DNA from 2 places in the Citrobacter sp. RHB25-C09 genome. Region 1 is predicted to be linked to the other one. Evidence: predicted binding sites of a transcription regulator. Region 1 holds the regulator's gene; the other holds the start of a gene.
What was found. The regulator PurR, encoded in region 1, represses purine synthesis genes. The targets are predictions, from matches to a motif close to CANGCAAACGTTTGCNTG.
Positions count from the first base shown of each region.

Region 2: the regulator PurR is predicted to act here: its motif matches at 2,530-2,547, upstream of glyA (serine hydroxymethyltransferase).

Region 1 is NZ_CP057483.1:2,029,199-2,039,464, reverse strand. Features, by position in the region: gene HVY19_RS09495 (ATP-dependent helicase) at 1-3,376, shown strand, start outside; gene grxD (monothiol glutaredoxin 4) at 3,440-3,787, opposite strand; gene HVY19_RS09485 (C40 family peptidase) at 4,120-4,953, shown strand; gene sodB (superoxide dismutase [Fe]) at 5,209-5,790, shown strand; gene HVY19_RS09475 (MFS transporter) at 5,838-7,004, opposite strand; gene HVY19_RS09470 (YnhF family membrane protein) at 7,186-7,275, opposite strand; gene purR (HTH-type transcriptional repressor PurR) at 7,571-8,596, shown strand; gene punR (DNA-binding transcriptional activator PunR) at 8,593-9,525, opposite strand; gene punC (purine nucleoside transporter PunC) at 9,637-10,266, shown strand, end outside.
Region 2 is NZ_CP057483.1:3,220,858-3,228,232, forward strand. Features, by position in the region: gene HVY19_RS15145 (3-phenylpropionate MFS transporter) at 1-991, opposite strand, end outside; gene glyA (serine hydroxymethyltransferase) at 1,160-2,413, opposite strand; gene hmpA (NO-inducible flavohemoprotein) at 2,740-3,930, shown strand; gene glnB (nitrogen regulatory protein P-II) at 4,031-4,369, opposite strand; gene glrR (two-component system response regulator GlrR) at 4,430-5,764, opposite strand; gene qseG (two-component system QseEF-associated lipoprotein QseG) at 5,764-6,495, opposite strand; gene qseE (two component system sensor histidine kinase QseE/GlrK) at 6,517-7,375, opposite strand, start outside.

The DNA.
Region 1 (10,266 bases):
CCGGCGGGATCTGATAGATTCCGCCGTGATTGTAGAATGTATGTATGCCGGAAAACTGGAAACGCTTACTCCGCCCCGCAATCCGCTTGACGTCCTCGCGCAACAAACCGTCGCAGCCGTGGCGATGGATGCGCTTAACGTTGACGACTGGTTCGCCACCGTTCGACGTGCTGCGCCGTGGAAAGATCTGCCAAGAAGCGCTTTTGACGCCACGCTGGATATGCTGGCCGGGCGCTACCCTTCAGGTGATTTCTCAGTTTTTCGTCCGCGCATTATCTGGAATCGCGAAACCGGACTTCTGACCGCACGCCCTGGCGCACAGCGTCTGGCCGTAACCAGCGGCGGAACGATCCCCGACCGGGGTATGTTCAGCGTTATGCTACCGGAAGGTGAGGAACAGGCAGGTTCACGACGCGTGGGAGAACTTGATGAAGAGATGGTGTATGAATCACGCGTCAACGACATCATCACGCTGGGTGCCAGCTCATGGCGGATCCAGCAGATCACCCGCGACCAGGTCATCGTCACTCCTGCACCTGGACGTTCCGCCCGTCTTCCCTTTTGGCGAGGTGAAGGCGTTGGTCGCCCGGCCGAACTGGGTGAGCAGATTGGCGATTTTATTCATGCCATGGACGAAGACAACGTCGGGCAAGTCGTCTCTTCCAGACTGACCGATGCGAATGTTGTGAGCAATATTAAAGGGCTGATCGAAGATCAAAAGAAGGCCACCGGCGTGCTTCCGTGGAGTCGACATCTGGTACTGGAACGCTGTCGGGACGAGATGGGCGACTGGCGCGTTATGCTGCACTCTCCGTATGGTCGCCGGGTTCACGCGCCGTGGGCGCTGGCTGTTACCGGTCGTATTCAGGCGCTGTGGGGGGCAGATGCCTCTATCGTTGCCAGCGATGACGGCATCGTTGCACGAATTCCGGATACCGACGGTAAATTGCCTGACGCGGCTATTTTTCTGTTTGAACCGGAAAAGCTGCTGCGTATTGTCCGCGAAGCGGTAAGCAGCACCGCGCTTTTTGCTGCCCGATTCCGTGAGTGCGCCGCACGTGCCCTGCTGATCCCAGGCCGTTCACCGGGGCATCGGTCCCCACTCTGGCAACAGCGCCTGCGCGCGGGTCAACTGCTGGAGATCGCTGCCGGATATCCTGATTTCCCCATCATTCTGGAAACTGCCCGCGAGTGTCTACAGGATGTCTACGATCTCGAGGCGCTTGACCAGCTTATGCGGCGACTCAACAACGGTGAAATTCAGATATCCGAGGTCACAACCGCTACGCCATCCCCCTTCGCTACGAATCTTCTTTTTGGCTATGTGGCTGAATTTCTCTATTCAACGGACACGCCGCTGGCAGAACGGCGCGCCTCGGTGCTGGCACTGGACAGCGAGTTGCTGGGCAATCTGTTAGGCCAGGGCAATCCACTGGAATTACTCGACCCGGTTATTGTCCGTCAGGTCGAGGACGAACTTCAGCGTCTGGCGACAGGCAGAAAAGCGCAGGGTATTGAAGGCATTTATGACCTCCTACGGGAGTTAGGGCCGATGAGCGAAGATGAGCTCACGGCGCGACATGAGGGCACCGCTGACGAAATTCGCACCTGGCTGCAGCAGTTAATTGACGACAAGCGAGTGTTTGTTGCCGTCATTGCAGGTATTCCGCGCCTGGCCTGTATGGATGATGCCACCAGCCTTCGTGATGCATTAGGTGTGCACTTGCCGCCCTCCCTGCCACAAGCGTGGCTGCATCCGGTAAATACACCGCTGCGGGATCTTTTCCTTCGCTACAGTCGTACTCATGCGTTATTCACCACCGCACAGATTGCAGAAGCGTTTGGGCTGGGTATCGTCGTCGCGGATGAACTTCTCCAGCCGTTACGGGACCAGGGATTGCTCATTTTCCTACGCACAGAGGAATCTACCACCCCGGGAGGGATCCGCTCTGCCATCTGGGTAAGCGAGGAGGTTTTTCGTCGGCTGCGCATTCGCTCATTGCAGGCGGCCAGAGAAGCTACCCGTCCGGTTTCAGCACAAATCTATGCACGGCTGCTGCTGGAGCGTCAGGGGGTGCTCTCAACCACTGACGGCAGCGCGGCACTCTTTGCAGGAACCGGCATCGGAACGCTGGAAGGAAGTGACGGTGTAACGCGCGTCATAGAGCAACTGGCCGGACTCGCACTCCCTGCGTCACTGTGGGAGAGTCACATCTTACCCGCCAGAGTCCGTGACTATTCACCGGATATGCTTGATGAACTTCTCGCCACCGGAGAAGTTATCTGGTCCGGAGAGAAGAAACTCGGTGACGATGACGGACTGGTCGCTCTGCATTTGCGTGACTATCTGGCCGAAACCCTGGCCCCAGCGAGCAGCGAAAACCACACACTTTCAGCGATCCAGCGCGCTATTCTGGATGTGCTGTCAGGTGGTGGTGCCTGGTTTGCCCAACAGCTCAACACAATGATCCGCAGCAAATTCGAAGCCCCGTTAGACGATGATTCCATCTCCCCTGCACTTATGCACGAAGCGCTCTGGGGACTGGTCTGGCAGGGCTATGTCACCACAGATATCTGGGCCCCCTTGCGTGGGCTGTCTCGCGCCGCCGCCTCTACCCGGCATCAACCCCGACGTTCAACGCGCATGCGTCGAGGTCGGCCGGTTTATCCCTCCCGCCCGATAAGCCATATTATGCCTGTCTCGTACAATACGCCTGCGCTGGCCGGCCGCTGGTCGCTGTTGAGTACAGAAAAACTCAGCGATACCGAGCGGATGCTGGCCAGCGCCGAGAATATGCTCGACCGCTACGGGATTATCAGTCGCCAGGCCGTGGTTGCCGAATATATCCCCGGCGGTTTCCCTGCCATGCAGACTCTGTGCCGCAGCATGGAAGATAGCGGGCGTATCCTGCGTGGACGCTTCGTCGAGGGGATGGGTGGCGCGCAGTTTGCTGAGCGAATGACCATCGATCGGCTTCGCGAATTGTCCGCTCAAGGAAAAGATAATCAGACCTACACGGCCGTCGGCTTGTCCGCAGCTGATCCCGCAAACCCGTGGGGCAATTTTCTGCCCTGGCCTGCCCATTCTTCAACGCTCGCACCTACCCGACGTAACGGCGCCTTTGTTGTCATTTGCGGTGGCGTTTTAAAACTGTATCTTGCCCAGGGTGGAAAAAAAATGATTGTCTGGACGGAGAAAGAGGCTATGCCATCAGCTGACATTTTCCGTTCGCTAACCGACGCGTTGCGTCGCGAACCAAGGCTACGTTTTACGCTTACTGAGGTTAACGATCAGCCAGTACGACAGACCAGTCTGTTTACACTGCTACGGGAAGCGGGATTTACCAGTTCACCACAGGGGCTGGATTGGGGATAGAGGCATTGATGTGAAAAGGAGCTTTCCTGACGACAGGAAAAGCTCCTTTAAAACGGGTACAGATTACTCTGCGTCTGGTTCTTCAGTTTTGTATTTTGCAGCAGTTTCTTTAATCAACTGCTGCAACTCACCGCGCTGGTACATTTCAATGAGAATGTCGCAGCCGCCAACCAGTTCACCATCTACCCACAGTTGTGGGAAAGTCGGCCAGTTAGCATATTTCGGCAGTTCAGCGCGAATATCCGGGTTTTGCAGAATATCCACATAGGCAAAACGCTCACCACACGCGGAAAGTGCCTGCACAGCCTGGGCAGAGAAGCCGCAGCTTGGCAGTTTTGGTGAACCCTTCATGTACAGGAGAATCGGGTTTTCAGCGATCTGGCGCTGGATTTTTTCGATAGTGGTGCTCATTGTCTTGCTTCCTTAACTTCTTTTACGGCAGTTGACTGACATTGTAGCGGGTCAGACCAACATCGGAAAATAACATTTTCATCACGTTTACTATTTTATCGTCTGACGACCAAAGTTGCATTCCTAATAGCACTTCAGGCCACCGTTATATACAGATTGTCGGTTTGAGCATCAAATTCCACTTTGGCTGATGAATTTTTTTGCACTCAGTAGCGAAACACTATTTTTAACAATAAAAGCTATTAACAATCGTTGTTTCTATAGATTAGAATCCTAACGTTTTGTAAATCACACGCAGGTATGATTCAACCTGCCTTAACCGAGGACTGCCAGTGGCGCGGATAAACCGGATTTCGATCACGCTCTGTGCTTTACTTTTTACATCTATTTGCGTTCTGCCTTCAGCACATGGCTCAAGGCACGCCAGCACTACATCTGAAGTTACACATACAAAAAAAGCATCTGAAAAAAAGAAAAGTACCGTAACGGCCAGAGCCAGTAATAAAACCAGTAAAACAGCCAGCAAGCCCTCCCGTAAAACCACTGCTAAAACTAAAACCGTCTCTTCCAGCAAAAAGCCCACTGCCGCTTCTACTAAAAAAACCAAAACCGTCAGCCGCAAAGCGAAATCTGCGGTCAAGAAAACCGCAGCGGTAACCTGGACAGAGAAATGCACGCCGCGCAAAGGGCGTAAGCCGCATTGCGTAAAGGTTAAAGGCAGCATGCCGGGGACGATTGCCGACGCGCATAAAGTAAAAATGCAAAAGGCAACCTCGACGGCGATGAACAAATTGATGAGCCAGATCGGTAAGCCGTATCACTGGGGCGGTACTTCTCCGCGCACCGGTTTTGATTGCAGTGGCCTGGTCTATTATGCCTATAAGGATTTGGTGAAATTCCGTATTCCACGTACCGCAAACGAGATGTATCACCTGCGTGACGCGGCACCGATTAAGCGTGGTGAATTAATGAATGGCGATCTGGTGTTTTTCCGCACTCAGGGACGTGGAACGGCAGATCATGTCGGCGTGTATGTCGGTAACGGAAAATTCATTCAGTCGCCGCGCAGCGGTCAGGAAATTCAGATCACTTCCCTCAGCGAAGACTACTGGCAGCGCCACTATGTGGGCGCGCGTCGGGTTATGACGCCTAAAACCATTCGATAAAACTTACCCTGTTGTTCAGTCAACAGGGTAAGTTCTTCTTTTGCCACACCTTTCAATTTGCTACCCTATCCTTACGTACAATAGGGTTATTGTGCGAATGTATAATTTTAAATCCCTGAATGGTTTGGGGTGCAGAATGGCAGCAAGGGAGTGACTCGAATCCCCGGTGGCTTATCACTGTAAGTGGCTGGGGTGAACGTGTGCAGCTAACGCATCTGCAGCCTGGAGCATGACGGGAAAATAAGGAGAGAAGCAATGTCGTTCGAATTACCTGCACTACCGTATGCTAAAGACGCCCTCGCGCCGCATATTTCGGCTGAAACGCTGGAGTATCACTACGGTAAACATCACCAGACGTATGTCACCAATCTGAACAACCTGATTAAAGGCACCGCGTTTGAAGGAAAGTCACTGGAAGAGATCGTGCGTAGCTCTGAAGGTGGTGTATTCAATAACGCGGCTCAGGTCTGGAACCACACTTTCTACTGGCACTGCCTGGCACCAAACGCGGGGGGTGAACCGACCGGTAAGCTGGCTGAAGCCATTGCCGCTGCTTTCGGTAGCTTTGCTGAATTTAAAGCACAGTTTACCGATGCCGCCATTAAGAACTTTGGCTCTGGCTGGACCTGGTTAGTTAAAGGGAAAGAGGGGAAACTGGCTATCGTATCTACGTCAAACGCCGGTACGCCGCTGACGACTGATGCCACGCCGCTGATGACCGTTGATGTCTGGGAACACGCCTACTATATCGACTATCGTAATGCGCGTCCTGGCTATCTGGAAAACTTCTGGGCGCTGGTGAACTGGGAGTTTGTCGCGAAAAACTTCGCTGCATAATCTGTTAAATGCCTGATGGCGCTAACGCTGCCATCAGGCATTTTTATTTAGCTGGCAACACACTCTGCCTGAGGCTGTTTTCTCGCTGATACAAACACCAGTAACAGTGCCAGCCCTGCGACAATCGCCCCCATGACCGGGACAAAGCTATAGCCTAATCCGCCGGAGATCACCGCCCCGCCTGCTGCTGCACCTAACGCATTTCCCAGGTTAAATGCGCCTATGTTCACAGAGGAAGAAAGACCAGGCGCTTCGTGTGCGACACGCATGACTCGCATCTGAAGCGGCGGCACGACGGCAAATGTTGCCGCGCCCCAAACCACCATACTGACGGCCGCCCCCCACTCACTCTTCGCGAGAAACGGTATTGCCAGCATGATCACCATCAGAAGCAACAGAAAGCCCTTCAATGTACCATTAACCGAACGGTCGGCCAGTTTCCCGCCAAGATAATTACCGATTGAAAAACCCACACCAATCAGGACGAGCATTCCGGTGACAAACGCAGGGGTTGCGTTGGTAATACTGTGCAGCACAGGTGCGATATAGGTGTAAAGTGTGAACATGGCGCCCGCACCCAGCACTGTGGTCATTAAGGCAGACAACACCTGTGGGCGCATTAAAACTGCCAGTTCTTTTTTCACTTCCGGACGCGTGCCCGCTCCGCCTTTCGGCAATGAGAAGAACAGACTCACCATGGAGATAACGCCCAGACCGGCGGTTGCCATAAACGACATGCGCCAGCCGATAGTTTCACCCAGCCAGGTCGCTGCGGGGACGCCACCGATATTGGCGATGGTCAGCCCCATAAACATGGTTGCCACCGCGCTGGCCTGTTTATGTTTCGGGACTACACTCGCAGCAACAACAGAGCCCAGCCCGAAGAACGCGCCGTGGTTAAGGCTGGTCAGAATCCGCGACAGCATCAGCGTGGTGTAATCTGGCGAAATAGCAGAAAGCACATTGCCAAGTGTAAAGATTGCCATCAAAAAGATCAGCGCGTTACGACGTCCACGATGTGAAAGCAGCAGCGTCATCAGCGGCGCGCCGACCATTACTCCAACGGCATAAGCGCTGATCAACATCCCCGCTGCCGGTATTGACACGCCGACGCCATTAGCGATGACGGGCAATAAGCCCATCGGTGAGAATTCTGTAGTTCCTATACCAAACGCACCGATTGCCAGCGCCAGTAACGGATAATTAATTTTCATGTGTTGATTGCTCCGCCTCTTCGCGTTGAAACGCGATGCTCATGTATGAGTGAAAAGCATGACATCAATCACAAAAAAATGAAATTAACAAAAGTACAAAAGACTATTGCAGATTAGATAACAATTCAGACAGGGATATTGGCAGGAAGGTATGAGGGAGCGCATGCTCCCTCTCGGTGAATCAGTGCAGTGCTGCCGTCAAACCACCCGCAACGATCAGGGCCAGAACAATAACTGTGGTCACTACGGAAAACTTAAGATCGGTACTCATCAACTTTTCTCCTTTTTATTCCCACACAAAAAGTGATATAGCGCATTTTTACACACTTCTGAGTAAAAATCTCCCACGATTTAGAGTGATATCTGTTTTTAGCACTTCCCCTTTTCGTTAAGATCAGCCAGAATTCCACGCTTACTAATTTAGCGTACTGGCCATTGACCCCTTCCTGTCGTTCCGTGTCGTTTTCCCGGCGTGCCGCAACCCTGATGTTGCGATCGGGGTGTGTGAAGGCAAACGTTTACTTAACGTAGTTTAACGATCGGGTTAGGGTCTGGAGTGAGATGTAATGGCAACAATTAAAGATGTAGCGAAGCGAGCAAACGTTTCCACTACAACCGTATCACACGTAATTAACAAGACGCGTTTCGTCGCTGAAGAAACACGCAATGCGGTGTGGGCGGCAATCAAAGAATTGCACTATTCCCCCAGCGCCGTTGCCCGTAGCCTGAAGGTGAACCACACCAAGTCTATTGGACTGTTGGCGACCAGTAGCGAAGCTGCGTATTTTGCAGAAATTATTGAAGCCGTGGAAAAAAACTGCTTCCAGAAAGGCTACACCCTGATTCTGGGTAATGCATGGAATAGCCTCGAAAAACAGCAGGCCTATCTCTCAATGATGGCGCAGAAACGCGTCGACGGCCTGCTGGTGATGTGCTCTGAGTACCCGGAGCCCCTGCTTTCCATGCTCGAAGAGTATCGCCATATCCCAATGGTGGTAATGGACTGGGGCGAAGCCAAAGCAGATTTTACCGATACGGTGATTGATAACGCCTTTGAGGGCGGCTATATGGCGGGTCGTTATCTTGTCGATCGCGGTCATCGAGAGATCGGCGTCATTCCGGGGCCGATGGAGCGAAATACCGGTGCCGGACGTCTGGCCGGTTTTATGAAGGCGATGGAAGAAGCACTGATCAAGGTTCCGGAAAACTGGATTGTTCAGGGTGATTTTGAGCCGGAATCCGGTTACCGCGCCATGCAGCAGATCCTGTCGCAGTCGCATCGCCCAACGGCGGTCTTTTGCGGCGGTGATATTATGGCGATGGGCGCGCTTTGCGCTGCGGATGAGATGGGACTGCGCGTGCCGCAGGACATTTCGCTGATCGGTTATGATAATGTGCGTAACGCCCGCTTCTTTACGCCGGCATTAACGACGATCCATCAGCCAAAAGATTCACTGGGTGAAACCGCCTTTAATATGCTGTTAGACCGTATCGTCAACAAACGCGAAGAGTCGCAGTCTATCGAAGTTCATCCGCGCCTCATTGAACGTCGTTCCGTTGCGGATGGTCCGTTCCGCGACTATCGTCGTTAATTCTTTACTGCGGGAGTCTCTTCCGGCTCCCGCAACCACTCTCTGTTCAGCGTTTCGCTGTCTCCCAGATAGTCCAGCAGCCAGGCAAGCGCAGGTGAGGTATCGTTCTGCTGCCATGTCAGGCAGCATGCCGCATCCGGGAACGGATTCTCCAGTTCCAGTGCCACCCACTGTCCGTCATTAAGCCGCGGTTTAGCAAAATGCGTGGGCACCATGCCGATGCACAGCCCGGCAGAAATGCAGGTCGCCGAAGAGTTCCAGTCCGGAACGACCATCCGCCTTTGGTTATCAAGTAGCCAGGTCACGCGTTTTGGCAGGGTACGCGACGTATCCTCCAGCACCAGTGATGGCCAGTTGCGCAGAGTGTCATCACTCAGGGGGCCGCGCATCGCCGCTAAGGGATGCTGCTTTGCTACCACGCAACTCCAGCTCAGCATCCCCATATCACGGAAGGTGTAGCGTCCCCCAACGGGTATCGCCTGCGTTGCACCGATAGCAAGCTCTACCCTGCCATCAGAAAGCGCGTCCCACACACCGTTGAAAACCTCCTGAAAAACCAGTAACTCTACGTCATCAAAATGGCGATAGAAATCAACGATCATTTGCTGGGTGCGTTCCGGGCGAACAATATTGTCCACCGCGATCGGCAATTGCCCGCGCCAGCCGTTAGCAATCTGCTGACACTGTTGCCGTGTGTCCTGCATTTTTTTGATAACAGAACGGCCTTCTTTCAAAAACCACGCGCCAGCGGGCGTTAATACGACATCCCGATGACGCCGCTCAAAAAGCGGGACTGCCAGCCATTCTTCAAGCTGACGCACGGTGTAACTGACCGCAGAAGGAACACGGTGTAACTCTTGCGCCGCTGAACTAAAGCTGCCGTTGCGCGCGACAGCATCGACCACTTCCAGTGCGTATTCTGACCACATAATCTGCCTGCAAAATTTTTGAATGCAATGTCCAAATATTACCGTTTCACAAGCAGAAATACACTCCCTACACTCTGCCGCATTGTCATTAGGTTAATTAAGAGAACATGTATGCAACCTGGAAAAGGGTTTTTAGTGTGGCTGGCAGGACTCAGCGTGTTGGGTTTTCTGGCGACGGATATGTATCTGCCGGCTTTTGCCACCATCCAGTCTGACCTGCAAACCCCAGCCTCCGCGGTCAGTGCCAGCCTGAGCCTGTTCTTAGCCGGCTTTGCGGTGGCGCAACTGCTGTGGGGACCGCTTTCGGACCGCTACGGACGTAAGCCAATTCTCCTGTTGGGCCTGTCGATTTTTGCGGTGGGCAGTTTGGGGATGTTATGGGTTGAAAGCGCAACCGGGCTGCTCGTCCTGCGCTTTATCCAGGCCGTTGGCGTCTGTGCGGCAACGGTTATCTGGCAGGCTCTGGTTACGGATTACTATCCCTCGCAGAAAATTAACCGCATTTTCGCCACGATTATGCCGTTGGTCGGGTTATCTCCAGCCCTGGCACCGCTGCTGGGCAGTTGGATCCTGACCCATTTCTCCTGGCAGGCCATTTTTGCCACGCTGTTCGCTATTACCCTTATTCTGATGCTGCCAGCGTTGCGTCTGAAGCCGTCCAGTAAAGCACGTCATGATAACCACGAGAAACTGACCTTCACCACGCTTCTGCGTTCGAAAACCTACCGGGGCAATGTATTA
Region 2 (7,375 bases), 1.2 Mb from region 1:
AATAGACCGCCTGCAAACGAATGACTTCACTTCCCTGCCGCGCGGCGATATAACGCATCGCCGCCAGGTGGCAAACGGTAAAGGTGCCACAGTGGAGGATTTGCACCACGACCAGCCACGGAAGGGCTGTAGTCCAGCCCATCAGCCCCCAACGAATCACCCCACAAACCGCAGAGAGCAACAGCAGGTCGCGGGCACTGAAACGGCGGAACAGTTTATTGCTCAGGGCAAAGATGATCACTTCAGCCACGACCCCCAGCGACCAGAGATAACCGACTGCCGACGCGGAATACCCCGCCCCCTGCCAGTAGATCGCGCTGAAGCCATAATAAGCGGCATGCGCCCCTTGCAACAGGCAAACGCAGGCCAGAAAGCGCCAGCTCTGCGTTACAAGCGAACGCCAGGCTGGCCAACCGGCGCTCTCCTGATGCCGGCTCTGCCCCTGCGGCAGCACGCTGGGTCGGATCAGCATCCCTAACAGCATCGAGGCGACACCTAAGGTCAACAGCGCCAGAATCGCCCGGTAGTCGTACAGACTGACCAGCTTACCGGTCAGTGCGGAGCCAATCACGAAGGCGATCGATCCCCACAGACGTACCCGACCATAATCCATGGTGATCTGCTTTTGCCAGGTATTGGCCAGGGCGTCCGTCAGCGGCACCAGAGGGGAGAAAAAGAGGTTAAAGCCCACCATCACCACCATCAGCCACGCGACATGGGTGCCGAACCAGAACGCCAGCGCAAAGACCAGCGTCAACAGTGCGAGAATGCGCAGAGCAGCGATCAGTCGTGAGGGATCGCTGACCCGAGGAGCGATGATCAGGCTTCCGAGAAAACGCGCCACCAGTCCTGCGCCCAGCAGTAAACCGATAGTTTCCGGCGTCAGTCCAAGTCCTTTGAGCCAGACGCTCCAGAAAGGAAGAAAAATACCGTAGCTAAAAAAATAGGTGAAATAACCGAGCGCCAACCAGCGCGTGGAGTGCAGGACCATGATTCCCTCCCTTATGGAGGCGATAGTCTGGCGATAAACGGGCAGCCTGGCAAGTAAACATTAAATTAACATTTAAACGGCGGGAGAAAGGAAGAGAGAGAATGTTAAAAATGCTAAAGCAGAAGCCGGATGGCGGCGTACACACCGCCATCCGCGAACAGAAAGGAATTACGCGTAAACCGGGAAGCGCGCGCAGATATCCAGAACTTTACCTTTGATGCGCTCAATCACCGCTTCATCATTGATATTGTCCAGGATGTCACACATCCAGCCAGCCAGCTCTTTCACTTCCGCTTCTTTAAAGCCACGGCGAGTCACAGCAGGAGAACCGATACGAATGCCGGAGGTTACAAACGGGCTCTTCGGATCGTTTGGTACGCTGTTTTTGTTGACGGTGATGTTCGCACGGCCCAGCGCTGCGTCTGCTTCTTTACCAGTCAGGTTTTTATCAACCAGATCCAGCAGGAACAGGTGGTTTTCAGTACCGCCAGAAACCACTTTGTAACCACGGCTCAGGAACACTTCAACCATCGCTTTGGCGTTTTTCGCAACCTGCTGCTGGTAGACTTTGAACTCTGGCTCCATCGCTTCTTTCAGTGCTACCGCTTTACCGGCAATCACATGCATCAGCGGGCCGCCCTGGGCGCTTGGGAATACCGCAGAGTTCAGTTTTTTATACAGCTCTTCATCGCCGCCTTTGGCCAGGATCAGACCACCGCGCGGACCCGCCAGGGTTTTGTGGGTAGTCGTGGTCACAACGTGGGCATGCGGAACCGGGTTCGGGTAGACGTCAGCGGCGATAAGACCTGCAACGTGCGCCATATCCACGAACAGGTACGCACCGATGCTGTCTGCGATTTCACGCATTTTAGCCCAGTCAACAATACCGGAGTAAGCGGAGAAGCCGCCGATGATCATCTTCGGCTTGTGAGTCTGCGCCAGCGTCGCCATTTCGTCATAGTCAATTTTGCCGGACTCATCGATACCGTAAGGGATGATGTTATACAGTTTACCGGAGAAGTTAACCGGAGAACCGTGAGTCAGGTGACCGCCTTGCGCCAGGTTCATACCCAGAACGGTATCGCCCGGTTGCAGCAGCGCGGTGTAGACCGCGAAGTTAGCCTGGGAGCCGGAGTGCGGCTGAACGTTAGCATAGTCCGCACCAAACAGCGCTTTAGCACGGTCGATAGCCAGTTGTTCAACGATATCAACGTATTCGCAACCGCCGTAGTAGCGCTTGCCCGGGTAACCTTCAGCGTATTTGTTGGTCAGCTGAGAGCCCTGCGCCTGCATCACGCGCGGGCTGGTGTAGTTTTCGGAGGCGATCAGTTCGATGTGCTCTTCCTGACGTACTTTTTCTTGCTCCATAGCCTGCCACAGTTCGGCATCATAATCGGCAATGTTCATTTCACGCTTTAACATCCGCATCTCCTGACTCAGCTAACGATAAAATTTTGGCCTTAAAAGGCGGTCCAATTGGACAACGGGCAACAGTATAACTGAATCATTCTGTGATAACAGGTCTTGACAAAGGAATTTACGCAAACGATTACCTTCATGCCACATAAGGCTTTGCGGAATGAAGGCCTTACGAAATTCATTGGAATTCTTTTCAGCTTTGTGATGCAGATTTTTCACGTTGTAACTTTTGAAACGCAAAATGACAAAGAACCATTTACAAAGCAGGGATATTTTTTATAAGATGCATTTAAAATACATTATTAAAGTTTTACATAAAGGAAGACCGTATGCTTGACGCTCAAACCATCGCTACTGTAAAGGCCACGATTCCCCTGCTGGTTGAAACTGGTCCGAAACTGACCGCCCATTTTTACGATCGCATGTTTGCTCATAACCCTGAACTCAAAGAAATTTTTAATATGAGTAACCAGCGTAATGGCGATCAGCGTGAAGCGTTGTTTAATGCGATTGCCGCCTATGCCAGCAATCTCGAAAACCTGCCGGCGCTGCTGCCAGCAGTGGAAAAAATCGCCCAGAAACACACCAGCTTTCAGATCAAACCTGAACAGTACAACATCGTCGGTACGCACCTGTTAGCAACGCTGGACGAAATGTTTAATCCGGGTCAGGAAGTTCTGGACGCGTGGGGAAAAGCCTATGGTGTTCTGGCAAATGTATTTATTAACCGTGAGGCCCAGATCTACAGCGAAAATGCCAGTAAAACTGGCGGCTGGGAAGGTACGCGTCCATTCCGCATCGTAGCCAAAACCCCGCGCAGCGCCTTAATCACCAGCTTTGAATTTGAACCGGTTGACGGCGGTGCCGTCGCGGAATATCAGCCAGGCCAGTACCTGGGCGTCTGGCTGAAGCCGGAAGGGTTCCCGCATCAGGAAATTCGTCAGTACTCACTGACGCGTAAACCGGATGGCAAGGGTTACCGTATTGCCGTTAAGCGCGAAGATGGCGGTCAAGTTTCTAACTGGCTGCATAACCACGCAAATGTCGGTGACGTGGTGCATTTAGCGGCTCCGGCGGGCGACTTCTTTATGACCGTTGCGCAGGATACCCCTGTTTCACTGATTTCCGCAGGCGTTGGCCAAACGCCGATGCTGGCAATGCTTGATACGCTGGCCAAAGCGAACCATACCGCGCAGGTTAACTGGTTCCACGCAGCCGAAAACGGTGACGTTCATGCGTTTGCCGATGAAGTCAGCGAGTTGGGTAAAACGCTGCCCAACTTTACCGCCCATACCTGGTATCGCGTGCCGAACGAAGCGGATCGCGCCAACGGTGCGTTTAATAGCGAAGGTTTGATGGACCTGACGGCGATGCAAGCGGCGATTAGCGCTCCACATATGCAGTTCTACCTGTGCGGTCCGGTCGGGTTTATGCAGTTTGCCGCGAAGCAACTGGTTGAGCTGGGCGTGAACAACGAAAACATTCATTACGAATGCTTCGGCCCACATAAGGTGCTGTAAGAGCCTGTTATTTGTAGGCCGGATAAGGCGGTCAGGCCGCCATCCGGCAATTGCAGTGCCTGATGGCGCAGCGCTTATCAGGCCAACAGAGTGACGCGGCTTAAATGGCTGCGTCGTCTTCTTCGCCAGTACGGATACGGACTACGCGCGCTACGTCGAACACAAAAATTTTGCCGTCGCCGATTTTGCCCGTCTGCGCCGTGCGGATAATGGTATCCACGCAGGTATCGACAATATCGTCAGGCACGACGATTTCAATTTTCACCTTCGGCAGAAAATCCACCATGTATTCCGCACCACGGTACAGTTCAGTGTGGCCTTTCTGACGGCCAAAGCCTTTCACTTCGGTCACTGTCATGCCGGTAATACCCACTTCTGCCAGCGCTTCACGCACATCGTCAAGCTTGAAGGGTTTAATAATCGCATCAATCTTTTTCATGCTGTTCCTTGAAAAGGTCGCCTGTCTTTTAATCCGCTAAACGTAACATATCTTGTTGCGTTAATCTTTGAAATCGTTTGCATCCAGCTCGTGTCGCGACAAGAGTTTATAAAACTCCGTCCGGTTGCGCCCCGCCATTCTCGCCGCGTGGGTGACATTGCCACGGGTGATTTGCAGCAATTTACGCAGGTAATTCAACTCAAATTGATTACGGGCTTCAACAAAGGTGGGCAGCGCAGTGTTTTCGCCTTCCAGCGCCTGCTCGACCAGCGCATCGCTGATCACCGGCGAGGTGGTTAGCGCGACGCATTGCTCTATCACGTTCACCAGTTGCCGCACGTTGCCTGGCCAGCTTGCGGTCATCAGGCGCTTCATCGCGTCCGTTGAGAACGCGCGGACAAACGGCTTATGACGTTCAGCTGACTGGCGCAGTAAGTGATTCGCCAGCAGGGGGATATCCTCAGTACGCTCGGACAGCGCCGGGATCTTCAGACTCACCACATTCAGACGATAGTATAAATCCTCGCGAAACTCGCCGCGCGCCATCGCTTTTGGTAGATCGCGGTGGGTCGCCGAGATAATGCGCACGTCAATGTCGATATCGCGGTTACTGCCAAGCGGCCGGACCTTGCGTTCCTGCAATACGCGCAGCAGTTTGACCTGTAGCGGCGCGGGCATGTCACCGATTTCATCGAGAAACAGGGTCCCGCCCTCTGCGGCCTGAAACAGCCCCTCTCGGTTACTCACCGCGCCAGTAAACGCCCCGCGCGCATGCCCGAACAGCTCGGATTCCAGTAATTGCTCCGGTAACGCGCCGCAGTTAATGGCGATAAATGGATGATTTCCGCGCGGGCTGGCATTGTGAATCGCCTGCGCAAAAATCTCCTTCCCGGTTCCGCTCTGTCCGTTGATCAAGACGCTGACGTCGGACTGAGCGACCATCCGCGCCTGCTCAAGCAGACGCAGCATCAATGGGCTTCGCGTGACGATAGACTCGCGCCAGCGCTCGTCGGTCGCGGGGGCAGACTGTTCCAGGGCTCCGTCAATCGCCTGATACAGCGCGTCCTTGTCGACCGGTTTGGTCAGAAAGCTAAATACCCCTTTCTGCGTTGCGGCGACCGCGTCCGGAATCGAACCGTGTGCGGTTAGAATGATCACCGGCATTCCCGGTTGAACCTTCTGGATTTCACTGAACAGTTGCATACCGTCCATTTCATCCATCCGCAGGTCGCTTATGACCAGATCGATTTTTTCGCGGTTCAACACCCGCAGCCCTTCGGCCCCGCTTTCCGCCGTTGCCACGCTGTACCCTTCGCTGGTCAACCGCATACCAAGCAGCTTCAGCAGACCAGGATCATCATCCACGAGCAACAAATGTGCCGGTTTGCGACTCATTATGGCGTTACCTCATCTTGTGCTGGCTCGGATGCTTTACCGTCAGGCTTGTCACTATTCTGTGTCGCCTCCGGGTTGAAGTTTCCCGAGGGCTTACGGGTGGAAAGCTGACGCTCAATATCGGTCAGGTTTTCCAGCTTACGGGTGGTTAGATCGAGCTGATTTTGCAGATGCTGGTGCTGCTGACGCAGCGTATCGAGATCGCCGTCCGTCGTTTGTTGCAGTTTACTGTAGCGCTGACGCTCTTCCGATAGCTGTAATTGCATCGTCTGCCCGTCGCGCCAGAGCTGATAGAGGGGGCGCACCTGCGGCGGAATTTGAGTGCTTTGCGCATCCAGTTGCGAGACGTTATCGCGACGCTCAAGCGGCGTGATTTTGGCATTCGCCAATAAAATTCCGCGCTTCAGGGCGTTCTGCCAGCCTGGAGCGCTCAACGCGCGGGCTTCATTGCGCGACTGTTCAGGTAACAGACGATCGGCACAGTCGATCGCGCGTAGCCAGTAGAGCGGATTGGTTTCTGTGGTTTTCCCCTGCAACGACCAGATATCGCTACAGTCGACAGAAAGATAATCCGCCAGTTGATAGGTCGGGATCTTTTCCTGCGTGACGTCATCAGACGCAGGCTTTACTGCATGGGGAACGCAGCCCAGCAATACCAGACAGGGGCAACCCGCAAGGATCGCCTGCCGGAGAAAAGAACGTTGAAAAATGTGGACAAAAAACTGAGGCATATTCACCAGTCTTAGTATTATTTAATCGTTTCTTGTTGCTGAAAGCGGCAGCGCGATACGGAAGCAGACTTCTTGTGCATTCTCATCGACAAGATACAGTTCTCCCTGCATACGGCGGATACAGTCTCTGGCGATACTTAGTCCCAGTCCGCTGCCCTTCACCGCCCCTTTTCGCTGATGGCTTCCCTGGAAAAAAGGCTCAAAAATCATGGCACTCTCCGCTTCAGGGATCGGTGTTCCGGTGTTAATAACATCAATGATAACCGTTGCCCCTTGCTGGCGACTGTGAATACGGATGTTACCGGATTCAGCCCCGTAGTGCACCGCATTGGAATAAAGATTGTCCAGTACGCTCATCAGCAGCATCGGCTCTGCCAGACAGTGCTCCGCTGTCAATTCAACATCGGTATGCATCATTTTAGCGCGAGCAGGGAGACTGTGAGCAGAAACCACCATATCGACCAGGGGAGCAATCTCTACGCTTTCCAATTCAATCGCGCTGTCCGCCAGTTTGCGGTTGTAATCAAGCAGTTGCTCAATCAACTTTTGCAAGTTCCGGCTGCTGCTATCCAGAATGCCAACCACCTCTTTTTGCTCCGCCGTCAGCGGTCCGACAACCTGATCCGCCAGCAGTTCGGTGCCTTCTCGCATGCTGGCCAGCGGCGTCTTTAACTCATGGGAAAGATGGCGTAAGAATTGATGGCGCTGGGATTCCAGCCATGAGAGGCGCTCGCTCAGCCAGATGATACGCTGTCCTACGGAACGCAATTCGCGCGGCCCGGTAAACGTCACGCTATCGCCCAACGAACGCCCTTCCCCCAGCCGGTTAATCATACGTTCAATGCCTTTTACCGGCCCGATGATCATACGTGTGAACAGC